2 regions of the Salinicoccus sp. ID82-1 genome follow, and region 1 is predicted to be linked to the other one. Evidence: predicted binding sites of a transcription regulator. Region 1 holds the regulator's gene; the other holds the start of a gene.

Region 1 (7,969 bases):
CCTGCACCGATCAGTGTATGGAGCTCATCGATGAAGAGGACGACGTTGCCCGCCTTATGGATTTCCTCCATGACCTTCTTCATGCGCTCTTCGAACTCACCGCGGTACTTTGTACCGGCGACAACCGTACCCATGTCGAGTGACATGACGCGTTTGTCCTTCAGTGTTTCCGGCACTTCATTTTTGATGATTGCCTGTGCAAGTCCTTCAGCGATGGCTGTTTTACCAACACCCGGTTCACCGATCAGTACCGGGTTGTTCTTCGTTCTTCTGCTGAGTACTTCGATGACACGTGTAATCTCCTTGGAGCGTCCGATGACCGGGTCGAGCATCTCATCACGGGCAATCTGGGTCAGATCACGTGCAAGTGAATCGAGTGTCGGTGTATTGTGGTCCTTTTTCATGCTGTCCTTCTGCTGGAACGATTCGGGATTGCCGAGCATCTTGATGACTGCAGCACGGGCTTTGGTGATGTTCAGGTCAAGATTCGACAGTACACGTGCTGCCACGCCTTCACTCTCTCTGATCAGACCGAGCAGCAGGTGTTCAGTGCCCACGAAATTATGGTGCAGCTTGCGGGCTTCATCCATGGAAAGCTCGATGACTTTCTTCGCTCTCGGTGTATAGTGGATGGAAGAGGACGGTTCGGTACCTTCGTTGATCAGGTTGAACACTTCTTCTTTCACTTTCTCTTCAGTGATATTGAAGGATGCGAGTACTTTGGCTGCAATGCCTTCATTTTCTTTGACCAGGCCGAGCAGCAGGTGCTCTGTGCCGATATTGGAGTGTTTGAGGTTGATTGCTTCTTCCTGTGCATAAGCGAGCACTTTCTGCGCTCTTTCAGTTAATCTGCCAAATAGCATATTATTCCCCTCCTAGTAATTGTCTCATCAGCGTCGCACGCTCTTCTTCCACAGCGCGCTCCAGTGATGCTATTTCTCTATTCTGCTCATTCAGGCGCATTTTGATGAATGCAGGCTGAATCAATTGAATCCATTTCTGGAATTGAAAATCTTCATGTTCCATCAGCTCGAGGTCGATTCCGAGTTTGATATCACTCAGGCATTTGGCCGCTTCCTTGAGCGGCAGCTTATAGGCGTGCTTCAGGAGACCGTATGAACGGTAGACCGAATCCTTCACTTCAATCAGATGTTCACTTTTGAACTGTGAGCGCATCTCGATCTCCTCTTCCACAATCCGTTCCTTCAATTCATCTAGGTTGCTGATGATTTCTTCTTCCGTCTGGCCAAGGGTCAGCTGGTTGGAAAGCTGGTAGATGTGGCCGAGCGGAATGGATCCTTCCCCGTATATACCTCTCAATGTAAAACCGAAGCGGCTCAGATTCGCCGCCAGCGTCTGAATTCTGCTGCCGAACGTCATGGCCGGCAGATGCAGCATGACCGAAGCCCTGAGACCGGTACCGATATTGGTCGGACATGCTGTCAGATAACCATACTGGTCGTCGAATGCATAGCTCACTTCAGCTTCTATTCTATCATCAATTTCATTCGCTTTACTGTAGAGCGACATCAGGGGCATGCCGACACCCATTGTCTGAATGCGCAAGTGGTCTTCCTCATTGATCATGATGGAAACCGATTCTTCTTCATTGATGTAGCTGAGCAGTCCCCGCTTTGTGAACAGTGGACTGATCAGATGCTTTTCAACAAGCAGTGCCTTGTCCTCAAACTGAAGTGCGTCCATCTGTATACGTCTGTACCCTGTCAGTGTACCATCCAATCTATCCAATACAGGTGCAAGATGGGCTTCGTCATTCATCATATGGGGAAAAGGCAGATTGCTGATATTTCTGGCCAGCCTGACCCGTGTCGACATCTCGACAGGCAGCTCTTTTACATTCTGCATCCATGGGCTGATATGGTTATATTCCATTGCTGTCACCTGCCTGTTCCAGTGCTCTGATTTCATCCCTTACAATGACCGCTTCCTCGAATTCCTGAGTTTCGACCAGCTGTGCCAATCTTTCCTTCAGCTCTTCTATTTTTCGCTTGGTCTGCAGATGCGCCCGTGACTTCATCGGTACTTTGCCGATATGTTCCGACTGGTGGGCCTGTACACGGCTGATGATGTCAGGCACCTGTACTTCGAATGCATCATAGCAGTCCGGACAGCCGAACTTGCCCATATGGACGATGGTGTTGATCGTCGAACCGCATGTTTCGCACTGTTTCGGCTGCTGCTTTGCCTGGTGCAATGATGGATGCTGGGACAGTGACTGCAGCAGCTTCTGAATGTTGAATGTATCATCCGGATAGCTGAAATCATTTTCAAATGAAGCATTGGCGCACTGCTCACAAAGGAACTTTTCCGTCTTTTCGAGACCGTTGCCCTTTGATATGTGGATCGTCGCTTCCCTTTCGTTGCAGGATTCGCACTTCATCCGCTCACTCCTCACTGTAGAGAATGACGTCGATCACCCTCGTCAGAATATTTGCCCTGAGGCGGTCACGATATGGCAGGTCGAGCATGAGGCTCTCCCTTTCCAGTACCGCATCTATGATCTTTGCTTCTTTTCGTGTCACCACTTCGTTCTCCATCAGGGACTGGACGATGCGATTGGCATTCTGCTGCGAGATGCCGTCCCCGATCAGCTGCTTCAGGCGTGCCAGATAATCGGATTTGGAATGTGTTTCGACTTTCGTAATCCGGATGTATCCGCCGCCACCTCTTTTGCTTTCGACGGTGTAGCCATGCTCATTAGTAAAACGGGTCTTTATTACATAGTTCAGCTGTGAGGGGACACAGTCGAACTTCTCAGCGATATGCGCACGCTTGATTTCGACGACTTCACCGCCGGACTGCTCGATGAGCTGTTTCAAGTACTGCTCGATTATATCCGACATATTGCGCATTTCATCACCCCTTTTGACCTTCTTTGACTATAATTATATATCCTATGATTGAATATGGCAAATGGAATGTTTTGCAAATTCGCTCTTTATTTCTGTAACCGTTTGCATTATAATTAATCAGGATGTTCCATCAATCTTACATATACAGAAGGAAACAGTCTATTATATAATGTACAAAAATTATCAATTATGAGGTGACAGATTTGAATATTCTTATGGGTATCGTCGGGATTGCGTTTACATTCTTCCTGGCGTGGATCGTCAGCAGTGACCGCAAGCGTGCTTTCAGCAAATGGAAGAACATACTGATCCTGCTCGCCATCCAGTTGCTACTTGCCTTCCTTCTACTTTCCACTGGTGCCGGTGAAGCACTGATTGGCGCACTTGCAACCGGCTTCAACGCATTGCTCGGATTTGCAGCTGAAGGTGTCGCATTCGTCATGGGTGACCTGACAACACTTGGCGACGGTTCTGCAGCCGACGTATTCTTCTTTAACGTATTGCTGCCGATCATCGTTATTTCCGCTCTGATCGGCATCCTGCAGTTCACAAAGATTTTGCCATTCATCATCCGCGGACTTGGCTTCCTGTTGACCAAGATCACAGGCATGGGATATCTTGAATCCTATAACGGTGCCGCTTCCATGATTCTTGGCCAGTCCGAAGTATTCATTTCACTCAAGAACCAGCTGCCGCATCTGCCTAAGCACCGTCTCTATACATTGTCTGCACAGGCGATGAGTTCGGTTTCACTGTCCATCGTCGGCGCATATATGACGATGCTTGAACCACAGTACGTGGTTACAGCAATTGTACTCAACCTGTTCGGTACATATGTCATTGTACATATCATCAATCCATATGATGTGACGGAGACTGAAGACGCTGCAGACGTGGATGATAATCCAGACGCAGGGAAGTCATTCTTCCAGGTTCTGGGTGACTACATCATGGATGGTGCGCGTGTTGCACTGACTGTTGCAGCAATGCTGATCGGTTACATTGCGCTCATTGCCATTCTGAATGAAGCATTCCTGCTCATCCCTGGCATGAGCATCACCTTCCAGGACGTTCTCGGCTACATCTTCATGCCAATCGCATTCCTCATTGGTATTCCGTGGTCTGAAGCCCAGCAGGCGGGTGCCCTGATGGCAACCAAGCTGATTACGAATGAATTCGTTGCGATGCTCGACTACACTGCCATTGCAGAAGAGTTCAGCCGCAAGTCCCAGGCGATGGTTTCCGTATTCCTGGTATCATTTGCGAACTTCTCAAGTATCGGTATCATTGCGGGCTCCGTCAAAGGTCTGCATAATGAAAGCGGCGATAAAGTTGCGCGCTTCGGTCTGAAGCTTGTCTACGGTGCTTCCCTTGTCAGCGTTCTGACAGCAGCGGTTGTCGGTTTCTTCGCATAACAATTACAGAGTAAGAATAAAAGACAGGCCCGCGGGTCTGTCTTTTTTATTTACGGATTATAATTTCCATCCGTCCTATTAATCATCGGCAGTCAATAGAGCCTCCTGATTCAAAATACGGATCACACGGTGATCTTCTTGTTCAATCCATCCCGCATCTTCGAACTTGGCAAGTTTCCGGCTGATCGTTTCAGGTGTGGTTCCAAGGAACGAGGCAAGATCCTTCCGTGACATGGATAGCTTGAAATCTGTAGATTCATTTTCCTCCACTTGTTGAGCCAGATAGGAAGCAATACGTGTCTCTATATCTTCTGTGACAAAACTTGTCATTTGAAGTTCTGTCCGTTCAAGCCGATTTGAGAACTCACTCAGTATTTTCAATGAAATGTCCGGAAATTTCCTTAGGAGTAAGTGCAGATCCGTACGGTGTATGCTGCAGATCTCCGTCTTTTCCATGGCTTCTGCATAAACTTCATGTATCGATTCCGTAAAAAGGGCAAGTTCACCTGTAAAATCGCCTGGCTGCAAAATTCTGATCAGCTGCTCTTTTCCATTCTCAGAGAGACGGTAGATTTTAATCTTCCCTTGGTGAATAATATATAAGGAATCCGAGACATCTCCAGCCTGGTATAAGGACTCGCCCCTTTTTAAAGATATCGGACGGGTTGCTTTCACGACTTTCTTCATTTCTTCCTCTTGAAGATGGTTGAAGATCGGAACGATGGAAACACATGAGTGAGCGGCTTTTCTGTTGTTTTCCACTGTATGACTGCACAATTCCCGATGCTCCATGCTTATCCCCCTCTATGCGTTGTTCTATATCTACTATTCTACTCAATTGCCAGTCCTAAATACCATTAACCCACTCGAAGACTTGATGTGAAAAGATGGATGTCTCGATCCTTCCTCTCTCCAAGATCATGTATGCAGCAATTTCATAGACTCTCTTGATTTTTTGGATGGTCGATTGAAACCCATCAGCCGCATAGCATTCAAGATGACAATGAGGACGCTCGCTTCGTGGATGAACATGCCGGACGCCAGATGGACCGAACCCATAAGCACACCGGTCAGCAGAATGGCGACGATGCCGACGGCAAAGGAGGTATTCTGTTTCATATTACGGAGTGTTGCTTTTGATAATGAATAGGCGTGGGAAAACTGCATCAGCCTATCGGCCATCAGGACGATATCTGCAGTTTCCATCGAGATGTCTGTACCGCCTTCACCCATCGCGAGACCGATATCCGCTGCAGCGATTGCTGGTGCGTCATTGACACCATCCCCTGCCATGGCCACTACATGCCCTTGTTCTTTCAATTGTTTTACGAAAGACACTTTGTCTTCCGGCAGCAGTTCGGCATGGAATTCATCTAATCCGAGGCTTGTGGCGACCCGTTCAGCTGTATGCTGGTTGTCACCAGTCAGCATGATGATTCTTTGGATGCCACTTTTTCTCATCTGAGCAAGTGCTGCCACCGCATCTTCACGAATCTCATCGGCAATCGAGAAGATGCCCGCCACCTCCTTGCCCACGGCTGCAAAGATTGCGGTATTCCCGGCCTTTTCTCGTTCTACCGCATAAGCTTCTACTTCCGCTGGGATGACGATATTTTTCGCTGCCATCAGGTTGCGGTTGCCGATTGTCAGAACACGCCTTTCCATGGCAGCTGTCAGTCCGTTGCCTTTGATGACCTCAACATGTTCAGGTTCCTGGTCGAGAGCCATCCCCAGATCTTGCGCTTCTTTGACAATCGTCTGTCCAAGAGGGTGTTCAGACACCATCTCCGCCTGCGCCACCCATTGAAGCAGTTCCTGCTCATTATAGGCATGAAATACTTTGATGTCTGTCACTGCCGGTTGTCCTCTGGTCAATGTACCCGTCTTGTCAAATACGAGCGTATCGACTTTCGAGAAGCGGTCCATCACTTCGCCGCCTTTGATCAGCACCCCATTCTTCGCACCATTGCCTATACCCGCCACACTGGAAACCGGTGCACCGATGATCAGCGCACCTGGACAAGCGATAACAAGGAAAGTGATTGCGAGATGCAGGTCTCTTGTCAGAATATACACCAGAATGGACAGCACAATTACTGCAGGTGTATAGATATCAGCGAATCTGTCCAGGAATTTTTCTGTTTTCGTTTTTGATTCCTGTGCTTCTTCCACAAGTTCAATAATTTTTGCGAATGTTGTATCATCCCCGACTTTTTCAGCGATCATTTCCATATAGCCGGTTTCCACAATCGTACTGCTGAATACGATATCCCCAGGTTTTTTGGACACCGGCACAGATTCGCCTGTGATGGCCGCTTCGTTCAGCGCAACCTGTCCAATGATAATTCTACCATCCACCGGCACTTTCCCACCGCTACGGACGATGACACGGTCGCCTTCGGCCACTAACCCCACCGGCACCATCAGACTGGTACCATTACGTAGTACGGTCGCCTCCTGTGGCGCCATATCCACCAGGTCTTTCAGGGAAGAACGGGTTTTTTCCAACGTACGTGCTTCCAGATGATCTCCAAACAGGAACAGGAACGTCACGACAGCCGACTCCACATATTCCCCGATGAAAAGCGCACCGATGACCGCAATCACAACCAGGACTTCAATGGTGAATGCTTTCATATGGATTGCCTGGTAGGCCTTCATGGCAATCGGCAGTCCTGCCATGACAGTCGCAATGATTAATGTGAACTTCCGCACGGCATCATGATCCGTGAAGTATAGAATAAATGCCAGGGCCAGCAGTAGTGCAGAAAGAAAAGTAATCGTCCTTTTATATTTATAAATGAAATGTGCCATTTCTGTTCATCTCCTCTTTTTCTGTGTATTTTTCTTACACTCTTATCATAGGTAATTTCAACGGAGAATAACTTGACCCCCATCAAGGATCAGAGTTTATTTTTTCCTTTTAAAAAAATTGATGGGCGTCAAGGAATGATATGAATGGACATTCTATACTTGAGATAGAAAAAATAAAGGAGAGATTGAAATGAACACAGTCAAATTCCAATTGGAGCCCCTCACCTGCCCTTCCTGCATCAAAAGAATCGAAGGCAAAGTAGGGAAAATGGAGGGTGTCGAAGAAGTGAAAGTCCTCTTCAGCTCCAACAAAGTAAAAGCCGGTTACGATAAAAATAAAGTAACACCGGATGAACTGAAGGCAGTCATCGAAAAACTTGGATATCCGGTAGTCTCTTAAAGTCAGCAATAGAACTCATAGCTGGTGTCAAAAATACGAGCCTCCTTGGTGTAGGAGGCTCGTATTTCCACTTTTAGGAAATATGCATGCTGGTTCTTTGAATCCACTTCAGTTGACTTCGACCCGTCATACCCATAAAATTTTTCAGTATATGAATACGATGGAGAGATAATATGAAAATAGGCATCATCGCCGATCTGCATATCGATCGGATCAGGACGGAATATACAATAGAAGACTTCAGGCAGGTCCTGTCCCGTGAAATTCTCGGGCGAAACATCGACCTGCTGCTCATTGCCGGTGATATCTCCAATGACTACCGGACCACTTCTGATTTTATCCAGTCTCTGATGGAATCGACAGATATCGATATCCGTTTTGTTCCAGGCAACCACGACTACTGGCAGCCGGAAGGTATTTCAAGCACGGAAGTGTACCGGTTCTACAAGGAACATCCCCAATGCCTC
Region 2 (7,969 bases), on a different contig from region 1:
CAGGCATTCGTCGATACGTATGACGTCGATGGTCTGAGCATGAATATCGTCCAGGACGGACTGGACGCCGCCAGTTTCATGCCGGAAGGTGTGAAGACATACGGCATCGTCGAAGATGAAAGCATCACCGCCCAAGGCTTCGATCATATGACCGATCCGGCGATGCGGGACGCAATCGTTGAAGCATTCAGTACAACAGATACCGAAATTCCGGACTATCCGACAGATGGTTCGCTGCTGCTTGCAGACCACTGGTTTACGGAACGCTTCACCACACATGCAGTGGAAGCCAACATGTTCCCAGGAAAGCGCATCAGCCAGCTGACAGCTTATTTCTACGGCTATCCCGGTGCCATCGCATTCCAGTATGGAACAGAAGTCGCCTTCAGTGGTGATGACATCCCGGAGATCCATCCGCAGATGGATCTATGGACCGACCAGGAAGTCGTCGACTACATCGTATCAATCAATGAAGTATTCTCAAAACACCCGCAGATGTATCAGGGTGAGCGTGAAGTGATAAAAAATGAAGGCGGTCATTACGTCCAGCGATATCACGCCTCGGATGTCGATTTCATTTTGAACATCAACGATAGTTCCGTCACAAAGAACGTTGAAATACCGATGGAAGATGAGGACGAAGGCAAGATGCTCAGTGGCCTGCTGATCGGCGATCTGCTGCGCAGCGGAGATATGGAAGGCGACACATTCCTCGCCGTACTGGACCGCGAAGAGACGGAACTCTACGCAGTCATCGAAGAAAGTGGGTTCAACAACGGCTACCTCTATGCCGGCCTCCTCATCTTCGGCGGCTTCGGCATCTTCATCTGGGTGGTGGCAAGAAGAAGCAGACGCAGATAGGCATGTATAGCGGTTTTCCCGTTCATCCCATATTATGACCGGGAGCAAGCACGCCAAATCAAAATAATGCTTCCCTGGATTCCAGGAGGACTCAGGCTGTAGACAAAGTCATATTAAAATGACATGTCTGCAGTCTTTTTGTCGGGATGTATGGGAATCTGCAGATCAGGGGGAAGAGTATGCTGAAATCAACAGGCAGCGGGTGCAGGATGGAAAAACCGATTCCCCTGAACGATAATATTCCGTCGCCGGTCATCATCACAATCGACCCCGACGGTGAATTGGTGTTCTAACTCGCCATGGTAGCGCCCACGATGGTGAATTAGCCCTCTAACTTGCCATGGTAGCGCCCACGATGGTGAGTTGGCCCTCTAACTCACCATGGCTACGCTCACGATGGTGAATTGGCCTTCTAACTCGCCATGGTAGCCCCCACGATGGTGAATTAGCCCTCTAACTCGCCATGGTAGCCCCCACGACGGTGAATTAAGCCTCTAACTCGCCATGGTAGCGCCCACGATGGTGAATTGGCCCTCTAACTCACCATGGTAGACTCCACGATGGTGAATTAAGCCTCTAACTCGCCATGGTAGCGCCCACGACGGTGAATTGGCCCTCTAACTCACCATGGCGACGCCTACAATTCGGGATCCATAAAAATACAAAAAAGAAGACAAACACCGTGTCAAAACGGGGTTTGTCTTCAATCTGTGCCCTTCTGGATTCCAGGAGGGCATTTTCATATTGCGCATCATTTCTGCAATTTGTTCATTTTTTCTATCGCCTTGTAGCCGACCATATTGAGTACACTCTTCGGACTGGAGTATGGCGGGGAGTAGGCGACTTCGATGTTGGCAAGATCCATGGCGGTTCCGCCGAGACGGATGTGGGCTGCCAGGACATCGATGCGCTTGTCGACGCCTTCTGTACCGACGACAGCAGCGCGCAGTATCTTCCCGTCTTCCTGTGCCACATGTAGCCGGACGTGGATTGGTAAGCTGTCCGCCATATACCCGGCTTTATTTTTCTGCTTATGGTCGATGACGAAGTGCGGATAGTCATCGAGTTCTGATACTTCAAGCCCCAGCGTCGCGATGTCATGGTCGAAGAATCTGATGATGTTGGTGCCGAGCAGCCCTTCGAACCGGACCGACCTGTCGCCGCTGATCTGGTTGCTGATGACATACGCCATACGGTGGGCGCCCCACGCCAGCGCGACATTGACCGGCCGGTCGACATGCTGATAGGATGTTTCAATCGCATCGCCGACGGCATAGATATTCTCATGGTTTGTCCTTCCGTACTGGTCGACGCAAATATAGCCGAGATCATTCGTGGCAATATCGGAATCTTTCAGGAAGTCGGTGCGCGGTGTGATGCCGATGCCTGCGATGATCATCGGTGCATCGATCTCTTCCCCGGTGGTCAGTGTGGCAGTGTCGCCATCGACTTCCATAATTTCTGCATTCAATTTTACATCGACGCCCTGCGCTTTCAGTTCATCGACGATAAACCCGCTCATGTCACGCTCAAGCGGGGGGTATACTTCCTCCGAACGATGGACCAGCGTCACTTTGATACCCCGGTGGACGAGGTTTTCGGCCATTTCGAGACCGATGTAGCCACCCCCGACAACGACTGCACGTTCAATGCCTTCATTCTCGATATGAGCCTTGATCTCATCCAGGTGCTCAAGGGAATGCAGCACAAACGCCTGGGGCACATCGAACAGCGCGGGAATGATCCGTGGCGCGCTGCCCGGTGACAGGATGAGATGGTCGTATTCAGCATCGAATGTCCGGTCGTTCAATATATCCTTGACCTGGACTGTATTCCTCCCGGCATCAACACCCATCACTTCGTGATGGGTGTTGACGATGATGTCCCGCTCAAGGAAGCTTTCCGGTGTGGCTGCAATGAGCTGATCGCGTTCTGCCACCTCGCCGCCGATGTGGTAGGGGAGGCCGCAGTTGCCGTAGCTGATATCGCGTCCCATTTCGTATATGGTGATATCGATATCCGGATCGATTCTCCGCAATTGGGCGGCAGTCGTCGCACCGCCTGCAACACCGCCTACAATGATCACTTTAGGCATCGTTACACTCCTTCGTTGAAATAGAACATCGCTACTGTGCCATTGCCGGTATGGCTGCTGATCGTCGGTCCGATCGTGCTGATCTTGACTTCCGTGACATTCGTCTCATCAAGTATCTTCTGCTTCAGCTGTTCCGCCTGGCTTTCGGCATTGGCATGCGTGATATGCACGTCGTGTGTGACATTGTCTGCAATCAGATGCTGGACCATGCTGCCATGGACCTTTTTGATGCCACGGTGCTTTTCAAGGGGAACCAGCTTGCCCTCTTCAACATGAAGCAGGGGTTTGATGTTGAGCAGTCCGCCGAGGAATGCCTGGCCTTTCGACAGACGGCCGCCTTTGGCCAGATAGTCGAGGTCATGGACCGTGAAGAAGTGGCGGATGGCTTTGACATCCTTTTCCACTTTCGCAACAATTTCGTCCTTGCCGAGTCCTTCCTCCACATAACCGTGCGCACGCTCCACGATCATGCCGAGTCCATAGCTTGCCGCTTTCGTATCGATGAGGGTGATGTCCGCTTTTGGATGATCTTCAAGAATCGTATCGCGTGCAATGACCGCGCTCTGGTAAGTCCCTGAAAGTTCGCTCGAGAACGCCATGTATAATACGGGTACATTCCGCTCCACATATTTCCGGAAGACTTTCGTGAAGTCTTCAGGGTTCGCCTGGCTCGTCAAAGGGCGCTTGCCTTCCGAGATGGCATCGAGCACCTCAGTGTTTGAGATTTCATACTGATCCAGGTAGTCCTCCTCGTCGATCGTGATTTTCAAGGGGATCATTTCAATACCCATTCTATCCAATTCATCTATGGAAATATCCGAACAGCTGTCTACAATCAATTGCATGTCATCTGCTCCCTTCTTTTTGTAGTTTCAATTTGAAAAAGTCGTTCAGGAATTGGCCGATACCATCATTGTTGTTGGTATCCGTCATGTAGTCCGCCACCGTCCTGATTTCATCGATGGCATTGCCCATCGCCACACCATGCGCGACATAGCGGAGCATTTCCGTATCATTGTCCTCATCACCAAAAGCGATCGTATGCTTTTTGTCGATGCCGAGGTAGCCCCGGCAGTAGTCGACGCCGACTGCCTTGTTGATGCCCTTCTTGACGATTTCGATGACCGGGTAGGGTGCCCCCCAGCGGCGGTGCTCGATCGTTTCGGCAAAAAGATCATCCAATGCCTGGCGGATGGCCGGGACTTCCGGCTCCTCCGCCTGTATGAGAATGGATGTCGGTCCAGATTCTATATTCTGCGTCAGATCCCCGATCTTGATCTGGGGACTGCCCATGCCGAAGGCTTCGAACAGCACTTCATCATGGTAGTGGATGTAGACATTATCCTTCACTTCGGCAATGACGTTCTGTATGTTCAGGTCCGGTACACGTTTGACGATTTCCCTGGCCACTTCAAGATCCAGTTCTTCATGTACTGTTTTGAAATAGAGATCCTGCGGATGGTGGACAAAGGCCCCGTTGAAATTGACGATCGGCGTGTTCATGCCGAGCTCACGGTAGTAGGGCTCAGTCGCTCTATAGGGGCGGCCGGTTGAGATCATCAGTTCATGACCGCGGGTTTTAAGTTCAAATAATACTTTTTTGGTGAATGGGCTGATGGTTTTTTCATCTGTCAGCAGCGTGCCATCCAGATCCAGGCATATGAGGTGTTTTTCCATTACGTTAAATCTCCTTGTCAATATTCATAAAACTATCATATCATTTATGTTTATATAGTGTAATTTTTTTGATATATTAATAGTATATACTCTGGAAGGAGTGAGATAAATGGATAAAGCAATGGAAGAAAGCATGATGGGAGCACTTGAGAACGTCATCGACCCTGAACTTGGCATCGATATCGTCAATCTCGGTCTCGTCTATGGTGTGCATCTTGACGAAGACGGCAGAGCAGGTGTTGAAATGACACTGACATCCATGGGCTGCCCGATGGGACCACAGATTGTGGACCAGGTGAAAACAGCACTTTCCGAACTGCCGGAAGTTGAAGAAACAGAAGTCAATATCGTCTGGAATCCACCATGGGATAAAGATAAAATGAGCCGTTACGCTAAAATCGCACTCGGTGTAAGCTGATCGATCATATAGTTGAGCCCTCCTGTACAGGAGGGCTTTTTTTCACTGCCAATGAAAAAATCCTCCCGATCCGGGAGGATTTCTATTTGAAGAAGAGGGAATACAGAATCGAGAATGTTCCCAGCGCAAAGCAGTAGTAGGTGAATATGATCAGGTTGCCGCGTTCCATTACACCCTGCAGCCACTTGAGTCCGAAGTAGGTGGCGATGATGGTCGCGATGAATGCCAGTGCATAAGGGAGTGCGAGTGTCATGATCTCGGGATCATTGACCAGATCTCCAATGGAGAGCAGTGCTGTGCCGAGTGATACCGGAATATAGAGCAGGAAGACGAATCGGAGTGCGTTCTTCTGGTTCATTCCGACACCCATGGCACCGACAAGTGTCGCGCCACTCCGGCTGATGCCGGGCATCAGCGCAACGCACTGGGATAAGCCGACGATGATGGCATCCTTGATGTTCAGGTCCCCGTCGCGTCTCTCGCCGCGTTTATTTTTGATGAACCATAGTGCCACACCAGTGACGAGCAGCATCAGACCGACTGTCATCATGGAGACGTTATCACCGATGATATCCTCGAGCAGAATGCCGAGTACACCGACCGGAATCGTCGCGATGACCAGGTAGATCGTGTAGCGGAAGTCTTCGATGGCTTCTGCATCCCGGGCGCCTTTGAATATGTAGCGGCTCAGATTGACGATGATTGCGGTAATATCTTTACGATAGATGTAGAGGACCGCAATCAGCGACGCGGTATTCAGCAGGATTTCAAAAGACAGACCTCTGGCCTCGATGCCGAGCAGCTCCCGGGCGATGACCAGGTGGCCGCTTGATGAAACCGGTATGGGTTCTGTGAAGCCTTGCAGCAGCCCTAAAAATATGTAGCGTATAATTTCAATGATATCCATTCTCCTACCTCCTAGATACTTCAGACTATAATATAAGATAAAAGCCTGCTAAAAGCTATCGATTACTTGAAAAATAATGATGGAAGTGTATAATATAATTAAAGGTCAAATATGGTCAAATAAATTTTGAAGATGCATTCTGAGTGAAAACAGCTGCGTTCTATTTCTGCAAAGAGGTGATATGTATGGATATAAATAAAATGACCTACACCGTCCAGTCCGTCATTGAACGGGCACAGTCGATGGCGGTGGATATGAAACTCCAGTCGATTGAATCGGAAGCGGTCATGAAGGCACTGCTGACGGTGGATGACAGCATGGCACGGGATGTGCTTGAACGCGCCAGCATCGATGTCGATCAGCTGCTCGGTGAATATGATGAAAAGCTGTCCAAGTATAATGTTGTCAAAGGCGATAATGTCCAGTACGGGCAGTATATGTCGAACGGCTTCACCCAGATTGTGAACCGGGCGGAGAAGATCATGGCGGATATGAAGGACGAATATGTTTCCGTCGAGCATATGCTGCTTGCGGGCATCGAAGTGGAGCCGATCATGAAAGCGGCCGTCGGCAATAAGCGTGAAGTGATCAGGGAAATAATCAGCAAAGTCAGAGGAGGGAATCGTGTGACTACACAAAATCCGGAAGTACAGTATGAAGTACTTGAGAAATATGGACGCGATCTGGTCGAGGAGGTGCGCAGCGGCAACGTCGACCCTGTAATCGGCAGGGACGAGGAGATCCGCAACTCGATCCGCATACTGAGCCGTAAAAGAAAGAACAACCCGGTACTGATCGGTGAGCCGGGTGTCGGCAAGACCGCCATCGTCGAAGGGCTGGCACAGCGTATCGTCCGCAAGGACGTGCCGGACAGCCTGCTTGATAAGACCATTTTCGAACTCGATCTGTCGGCGCTTGTCGCCGGTGCGAAATTCCGCGGGGAATTTGAAGAGCGTCTGAAGGCGGTGCTGAAGGAAGTGAAGGAATCCGACGGCCGCATCATACTCTTCATCGATGAAATCCATATGCTTGTCGGTGCGGGCAAGACGGAAGGTGCCATGGATGCCGGCAATATGCTGAAGCCGATGCTTGCACGCGGCGAACTCCACTGCATCGGTGCAACGACACTGAACGAGTACCGTGAATATATCGAAAAGGATTCTGCACTGGAACGCCGCTTCCAGAAAGTACAGATTCCGGAACCCGATGTTGAGGATACCATCTCCATCCTGCGTGGACTGAAGGAACGCTATGAAGTCCACCATGGTGTCAGAATCACGGACCGTGCGCTCGTTGCGGCCGCAGAACTTTCCGACCGCTATATTACGGACCGTTTCCTGCCGGATAAGGCCATCGACCTGATGGACCAGGCAAGTGCAACCATCCGCACGGAGATGGGCTCCAATCCGACGGAGCTCGACCAGATCAACCGTCGTGTCATGCAGCTCGAGATCGAGGAGCAGGCTTTGAAGTCGGAAGATGACTCGGTTTCAAAAACGCGCCTGGCTGAACTGCAGAAGGAACTGTCGGAAGCCCGTGAAGCGCAGCAGGCACTCACGCAGCGTGTGGAAAAGGAAAAAGGGCAGATCCAGAAGGTCAACGACAAGCGTGAAGAAGTGGACCGCACGCGCCAGGAACTCGATGAGGCAGAAAACAACTACGAGCTTGAACGGGCAGCAGAACTCCGTCACGGCAGGCTGCCGCAGCTCGAACGTGAACTGCGCGAACTGGAAGAAAAGCTGCAGGAGGAGAGCGCTGGTGAAAACCGCATCATCCGTGAAGTGGTGACCGAGGAGGAAATCGGCTATATCGTCAGCCAGTGGACCGGCATCCCAGTATCGAAGCTCGTCGAGACGGAAAAGGACAAGCTGCTGAAGCTCTCTGACATCATGCATGAACGCGTGGTCGGCCAGGATGAAGCGGTGGACCTCGTCGCAGATGCCGTCATCCGTGCCCGCGCAGGCATCAAGGATCCGAACCGCCCGATCGGCAGCTTCCTGTTCCTCGGACC

What was found. Region 1 encodes CtsR, which represses protease genes until heat stress. Its sites were predicted from a motif close to ATGGTCAATAAAGGTCAAACA; they were not measured.
Region 2: a site for CtsR is predicted at 6,060-6,080, ahead of clpB (ATP-dependent chaperone ClpB). Genes of this name have one in related genera too.

What each region holds. Positions count from the first base shown of each region.
Region 1 is NZ_JAGFLY010000002.1:58,866-66,834, reverse strand. Features, by position in the region: gene J4760_RS05870 (ATP-dependent Clp protease ATP-binding subunit) at 1-863, opposite strand, end outside; gene J4760_RS05865 (protein arginine kinase) at 865-1,893, opposite strand; gene J4760_RS05860 (UvrB/UvrC motif-containing protein) at 1,883-2,401, opposite strand; gene J4760_RS05855 (CtsR family transcriptional regulator) at 2,406-2,873, opposite strand; gene J4760_RS05850 (NupC/NupG family nucleoside CNT transporter) at 3,077-4,288, shown strand; gene J4760_RS05845 (Crp/Fnr family transcriptional regulator) at 4,367-5,080, opposite strand; gene J4760_RS05840 (heavy metal translocating P-type ATPase) at 5,207-7,102, opposite strand; gene J4760_RS05835 (heavy-metal-associated domain-containing protein) at 7,293-7,502, shown strand; gene J4760_RS05830 (metallophosphoesterase) at 7,676-7,969, shown strand, end outside.
Region 2 is NZ_JAGFLY010000003.1:139,116-147,084, reverse strand. Features, by position in the region: gene J4760_RS08515 (alpha-amylase family glycosyl hydrolase) at 1-861, shown strand, start outside; gene J4760_RS08510 (CoA-disulfide reductase) at 1,613-2,956, opposite strand; gene J4760_RS08505 (DegV family protein) at 2,959-3,801, opposite strand; gene J4760_RS08500 (Cof-type HAD-IIB family hydrolase) at 3,803-4,633, opposite strand; gene J4760_RS08495 (metal-sulfur cluster assembly factor) at 4,743-5,051, shown strand; gene J4760_RS08490 (undecaprenyl-diphosphate phosphatase) at 5,134-5,958, opposite strand; gene clpB (ATP-dependent chaperone ClpB) at 6,144-7,969, shown strand, end outside.